Reyranella humidisoli: one gene and its partner. The protein of the gene in region 2 interacts with the protein of the main gene of each other region in a pairwise test. Links are inferred from orthologs where the notes say so. Each region holds a gene or a part of one and is shown on either strand. Other genes may lie near its edges.

Region 1 (3,042 bases), 2.9 Mb from region 2 along the record:
GAGAAGCAGAGCGTGACGTTCACCATCGTGCCTTCGGAGGTTAGTGCCTTGCAGGTCTTGAGACCGTCTGGCGTCAGCGGAACCTTCACGGTGACGTTCCTGGCCAGCTTGGCGAGCTTGCGGCCTTCCTCAAGCATCGTCTTGTGGTCGGTCGCGACCGTTTCGGCGCTGACCGGGCCCGGGACGATGGCGCAGATCTCCTTGATGACGTCGAGCATCTGGCGGCCCGACTTGGCGATCAGCGAGGGGTTGGTCGTCACCCCGTCGAGCAGGCCGGAGGCCGCCAGATCCGTGATATCGGCGACATCGGCGGTATCGACGAAGAACTTCATATAAACTACCCCAATGGCCAGTGGTTCGGACTCGCCTGTTGCCACAATTTCTAGCGATTCCCCCTCGGAGCCACAAGCCAAGGGGGCAGCGTCGTCGCGTCTCGAATCGGTGGAAAACACGGTCAAGGTCTTGCTGCCGCTGCCGCTCGGCGATGCCTACGACTATCGCGTGCCTGAAGGCATGGCGGTCGTGCCGGGGCATTTCGTCATCGTGCCGCTGGGCAAGCGCGAAACCGTCGGCGTCGTCTGGGGCACAGGCACCGGCGACGTCGCGCCGGAGAAGTTGCGCGACGTGATCGCGGTGCTGCCGGCACTGCCGATGGCCGACGCGATGCGCCGCTTCGTCGATTGGGTGTCGGCCTACACGCTGATGCCTGCAGGCGCCGTGCTGCGCATGGCGATGAGCGTGCCGTCGGCGCTCGAAGCGCCCAAGACCGAACTGGTCTATCGCCCGGCCGCGCCGACCGAGGACACTGCGCTCAAGCTCACGGCGGCGCGTCGTCGCGTGCTGGAGCAGTTGAAGGATGGGCCCGCGATGGCCGCCGCGGAGCTTGCGCATCTCGCCGGCGTGGGCACGTCGGTGGTGAAGAGTATGGCATCGGTCGGGCTACTGGTGGCCGAGGAGCGCATCGTGCGCCGCTCCTTTCCGCAACCCGACGGGCTTCATGACGGGCCGACCTTGTCGGCCGCGCAAAAGATCGCCGCCGATAGCCTGGTCGAGAAGGTGAAGGCACATGCCTTCTCTGCGACCTTGCTCGATGGCGTGCCGGGCGCGGGCAAGACAGAGGTCTATTTCGAGGCGGTCGCCGCCTGTCTCGCCGCTGGCCGGCAGGTGCTGGTGCTGCTGCCGGAGATCGCGCTGACGGCGCAATGGCTCAGGCGCTTCGAGGACCGCTTCGGCGCCTTGCCGTCGCCCTGGCATTCCGGCCTCACCAGCCTGGAACGCCGCGAAACCTGGCGGGCCATTGCCGAGGGGCGGGTCGGCGTCGTCGTGGGCGCGCGCTCCGCGTTGTTCCTGCCATTCGCCAATCTCGGCCTCATCGTCGTCGACGAGGAACACGACAGTTCGTTCAAGCAGGACGAGGGCGTCGTCTACAATGCGCGCGACATGGCGGTGGTGCGCGCGCGCCTTGCCTCCGCACCTATCGTGCTCGCGTCCGCGACGCCCTCGCTCGAGAGCGTCGTCAACGTGAAGACCGGCCGTTACGGCGAGGTGCATCTGCCGGGGCGGCACGGCGGCCATCGGCTCGCCACCCTGTCGGCGATCGATCTCCGACGCGAGGCGCCCTCGCGCGGCCGCTGGCTGTCGCCGCCGGTCGTCGAGGCGATGAAGAAGACGCTGGCGGCCGGCGAGCAGACGCTGCTCTACCTCAATCGCCGCGGCTATGCGCCGATCACGCTCTGCCGCGCCTGCGGCTCGGGGCTGGAGTGCCCGCAATGCTCAGCCTGGCTGGTCGAGCATCGTTTTCGCCGCACGCTGGTCTGCCATCACTGCGGCTACACCGAGCCGCCGGCGCAGACCTGCCGGCATTGCGGCGCGGTCGACCAGTTCGTCGCCTGCGGTCCCGGTGTCGAGCGCCTCGCGGAGGAGGCGCTGGAGCTTTTCCCCGAGGCGCGGCTGGAACTCTTCACGTCGGACAGCCTGATGAACCGCGACGAGGCGTCGGCCGCGGTCGAACGCATGGAGAAGGGCGAGATCGATATCCTGATCGGCACGCAGATGGCGGCGAAGGGCCATCACTTCCCCAACCTCACGCTGGTCGCCGTGATCGATGCCGATCTCGGCCTTAACGGCGGCGATCTGCGGGCGGCCGAGCGGACGTTCCAGCTCCTCTATCAGGTGGCGGGCCGCGCCGGCCGCGACGGGAGGCCGGGCCGGGCGCTGATCCAGACCCACAATCCCGACCATCCGGTGATGCAGGCGCTGGTTTCGGGTGATCGCGACCGCTTCGTCGAGGTCGAACTGCACGACCGGTCGCTGGCCGGCATGCCGCCCTACGGACGGCTGGCTTCCCTGATCATTTCCGGGCCGGATCCCGTGGCGGTCGACAATGTTTGTGCAGCACTCGCGCGCCAGGCGCCGCAGCAGGAAGGCGTCACGATCCTGGGGCCGTCGGTCGCACCGCTGGCCCTGCTGCGCGGCCGGCACCGCCGTCGCTTCCTGCTCAAGGCCGGCCGCGAGACCGCCGTGCAGCCCTTGCTACATGCGTGGCTGGAGAAGATCGGCCTGCCCGGTTCAGTGCGTCTGCAGGTCGATGTCGACCCGTATTCCTTCCTTTGAGTCCACACGTCGGGACCCCCGCGCCGAAAAACCGCTGTAGAACAGCGCTTTGCCGACGTTGCGCCGGGAAATGCAGCATGGTAGCAACGCGCGCTTTTCCGGGGTGGGGCGGCAAGCGACGCGGGGCGTTCTGCTAGCGAAAAGCGTGTGAATTCAATGGCTTGCCGGCCGTGTTCCGCGGCAGGGGAGAGGCTCTAGACGTGACCACCGCAACCACCGGCGTTGCCGGACGCTATGCCAGCGCCCTTTTTGAACTCGCGGATAGCGCCAAATCCCTCGACCAGGTGGCGCAGGATCTCGCCACCTTTCGCAAGCTGCTCGACGAGAGCGCCGACCTGGCGCGCCTCATTGCCAGCCCGGTCATCGGCCGCGCCCTGCAGGGCAAGGCGCTGCTCGCGGTTCTCGATGCCGCCGGCATTTCCGGGCTGA
Region 2 (2,930 bases):
AGCACGACCGAGAGTGGCGTGGGTGGGAACAGGAAGAACAGCGCCACGGTCAGCGAGCGCAGCAGGTAGATCGCACCCAGCAGCAGGCGCTTGGGGTATTTGTCACCCAGCCAACCGAACAACCACGAACTCAGGATGTTGAATCCGCCGATCAGCATCAGCGCCACGGCGCTGTAGGAGGCGTCCATGCCGCATTGGGCGAGATAGGTCGGGAGGTGGGTGGTGATGAAAACGAGCTGCAGGCCGCAGACGAAGAAGGCCAGCGACAGCACGACGTAGCCGCTGTGGCGCCGCGCTTCGTCGAGGGCGCCCCCCAGGGTGAGATTGCGGTCCGTCGACAGGCTGTTGGGCAGCTTGTCGGCCCGACTGCCGATCCAGGCGGCCGGCAGCATCGCCAGGGCCAGGATCACGAAGGCCCAGACGGCGGCCCGCCAGCCGTCGGTATTCAGGAGATAGGCGGCAATCGGTGCGGTCACCATGGTGCCGACCGAGCCGGCCGCCGAGACCAGGCCGAAGGCCAGTGTGCGGCGGCCGGGCTCGACGACGCGCGCGGCGATGTTTGCCGTGATGCCGGACGTCGTGCAGGCCAGCGACACGCCGATCAGCACGCCGGCGCCCAGGATGATGGGGAAGAGGCTCTGCGCCGTCGCCGTCAGCCAGATGCCGAGGATGAAGAGCACGCTGCCGATTAGGGCGACCCAGCGCGTCCCGTATTTGTCGGCGAAGACGCCGGCAATCGGCTGGCTGACGCCCCAGGCCACCTGCTGGACGGATATCGCGAGGGCGAAGTCGGAGATCGCGATGCCGAGTTCCCGGGAGGCCGGCGCCTGGAACAGGCCGAGATTCTGCCGGATGCCCATTGCCAGGGTCATCATCAGGGCCGCGCCGCCCAGCATGGCGTAGGCCTGGCCGGTCGAGACCTGGGGGACGTGAAAGGGTTTGCTCATGGCGGGGGAAGATACGGGAGAGTTTGCTGTCCCAACCAATGAATTGTCGGAGGGCCGTCATGAGCAGACTTCACTTCACAACCGTTATTCGGTGGCTGCCCACAGGCTGCCGGAGCTAGTTTGCCCGCCGTGAGGTAGGTGCCGCGTCCCGCGGCGCCGGGAAAGCGAAGGAGGCCCCCATGGCGGGCAGCGTCAACAAAGTCATTCTCGTCGGAAATCTCGGCCGCGACCCCGAAGTGAAATCCATGCAGGATGGGCGTTCGCTGGTGAACATGTCGGTGGCGACCTCCGAGACCTGGCGCGACCGCAACAGCGGCGAGCGCAAGGAGCGCACCGAGTGGCACCGCGTCGTGATCTTCAACGACAAGCTGGCCGAGGTCGCCCAGAAGTTCCTGAAGAAGGGCGCCAAGATCTATCTCGAGGGCCAGCTCACCACCCGCAAGTGGACCGACCAGAGCGGCCAGGAACGCTATACGACCGAGGTCGTCATCCCGCGCTTTGGCGGTTCGCTCACCATGCTCGACGGTCGCAGCGGTGGCGGTGAAGGCGGCGGCGGTGGCGGCGGCATGGACGATGACTACGGCGGCGGCATGGGCGGCGGCGGTGGCGGTGCGTCCAGCGGTGGGGGTGGCGGCGGTGGCCGTGCGGCTCCCCGCGGCAAGGCCGAACTCGACGACGACATTCCGTTCTAGGTGGTGCCGACGCTCGTCCCGTGAGGGACGGTCGTTTTCGGCCGCCGGCTCTCTCGCGGGCCGATGAAGCGGACCGTCATGCAGGAAAGCCCAGCGCGCGCAGCTCGGCGATGGTTTGCTCGGGCGAGCGGTGATGGATGCCGCTCATGCCGGTGGCGCGCGCGCCGTCGACATTTGCCAGGACGTCGTCGATGAAGACGGCATCCTGCGGCTTGAAGCCGCCGAGGCGGCACGTCAGGTCGAAGATCGCCGCGTCGGGCTTCCAGCAGCCGACATGGCCGGACACCACATAGTCGCGGAAATGCCTCACGAACGGATGCGTCGTGCGCGCCGGGCCGCGCAGCCAGGCGTCGAGGAAGCCCGGGGCGTTGGAGAGCAGGTAAAGCGGGACCTTGGCGCTGCCCAGCCGCTCGACGAGGGCCGTCGTCGGCTCGAACGTGTGTGCGAGCATCTCGTCGAAACGGTCGTAGTAGGCTGAGATCAGCGCCTCTTTGCCCGGATGGAGCGCCTGCAGTTCGCGCGTCGCGGTGGCCGGATCGCCGTCATAGTCCTGCCGCGTGTGCCACTCCCGCGTGGTCACCCTGGCCAGAAAATCCTCCATCTCCGCTTCGTGCGGGATCAGCTTCCGGTAGAGGTGGCGCGGATTGTAGTCGATCAGGACGCCACCCATGTCGAAGACGACTACGGAGGGGCGGGCAAGGGCACTTTCTGGGGGCAAATCACAGCCTTTCCCTGAGGTAAATTCGACAGGAATTTAGTCAATAAAATCAAAGTGTTAAAGGGGGCTTTCTCGGGCGATTTTTGTTGGTCTTCCGGGGCTTGTTTGCTAGTTTGCGAAATACCCCCGACGGAGCCTCCGGACGGGCTGCAAGAACGAGAAAAATTCCCAGGTTTCCGTGAGCGACGATACGACCCTGCCGCCGGTGCCGCCGCCCTCGGACGCGCCTCCGCCCCCGTCTTCTCCGCACGATATCGCCCCGATCACCATCGAAGAGGAGATGCGCCGCTCCTACCTCGATTACGCCATGAGCGTGATCGTCTCGCGCGCGCTGCCCGACGCGCGCGACGGGCTGAAGCCCGTGCAGCGGCGCATCCTCTACGCGATGAAGGAAGGCGGCTACGACTCGACGCGGCCCTTCCGCAAGTCGGCCCGCATCGTCGGCGACGTGATGGGCAAGTATCACCCGCACGGCGACAGCGCGATCTACGACGCCATGGTGCGCATGGCGCAGGACTTCTCGATGCGCCTGCCGCTGATCTCGGGGCAGGGCAATTTCGGCTCGATGGATGG

Evidence for each region. The genes of interacting proteins can lie anywhere in the genome.
Region 1: the proteins of ssb (region 2) and KQ910_RS01335 interact in binary tests that used the Escherichia coli proteins (3 or more experiments, as listed by UniProt). The link is inferred for Reyranella humidisoli from one-to-one orthologs.

Annotation. Positions count from the first base shown.
Region 1 is NZ_JAHOPB010000001.1:271,185-274,226, reverse strand. Bases 57-3,027 are described here. They hold KQ910_RS01335 (primosomal protein N'), read left to right. Parts: upstream 57-441; coding sequence 442-2,613; downstream 2,614-3,027. Other genes in these bases: KQ910_RS01330 (F0F1 ATP synthase subunit delta), read left to right, coding at 2,784-3,027; fsa (fructose-6-phosphate aldolase), read right to left, coding at 57-332. Outside these bases: more of fsa, read right to left, coding at 1-56; more of KQ910_RS01330, read left to right, coding at 3,028-3,042.
Region 2 is NZ_JAHOPB010000001.1:3,195,138-3,198,067, forward strand. Bases 24-2,882 are described here. They hold ssb (single-stranded DNA-binding protein), read left to right. Parts: upstream 24-1,126; coding sequence 1,127-1,639; downstream 1,640-2,882. Other genes in these bases: KQ910_RS15560 (MFS transporter), read right to left, coding at 24-947; KQ910_RS15570 (HAD family hydrolase), read right to left, coding at 1,716-2,357; gyrA (DNA gyrase subunit A), read left to right, coding at 2,536-2,882. Outside these bases: more of KQ910_RS15560, read right to left, coding at 1-23; more of gyrA, read left to right, coding at 2,883-2,930. UniProt on the Escherichia coli protein: Plays an important role in DNA replication, recombination and repair. Binds to ssDNA and to an array of partner proteins to recruit them to their sites of action during DNA metabolism. Acts as a sliding platform that migrates on DNA via reptation.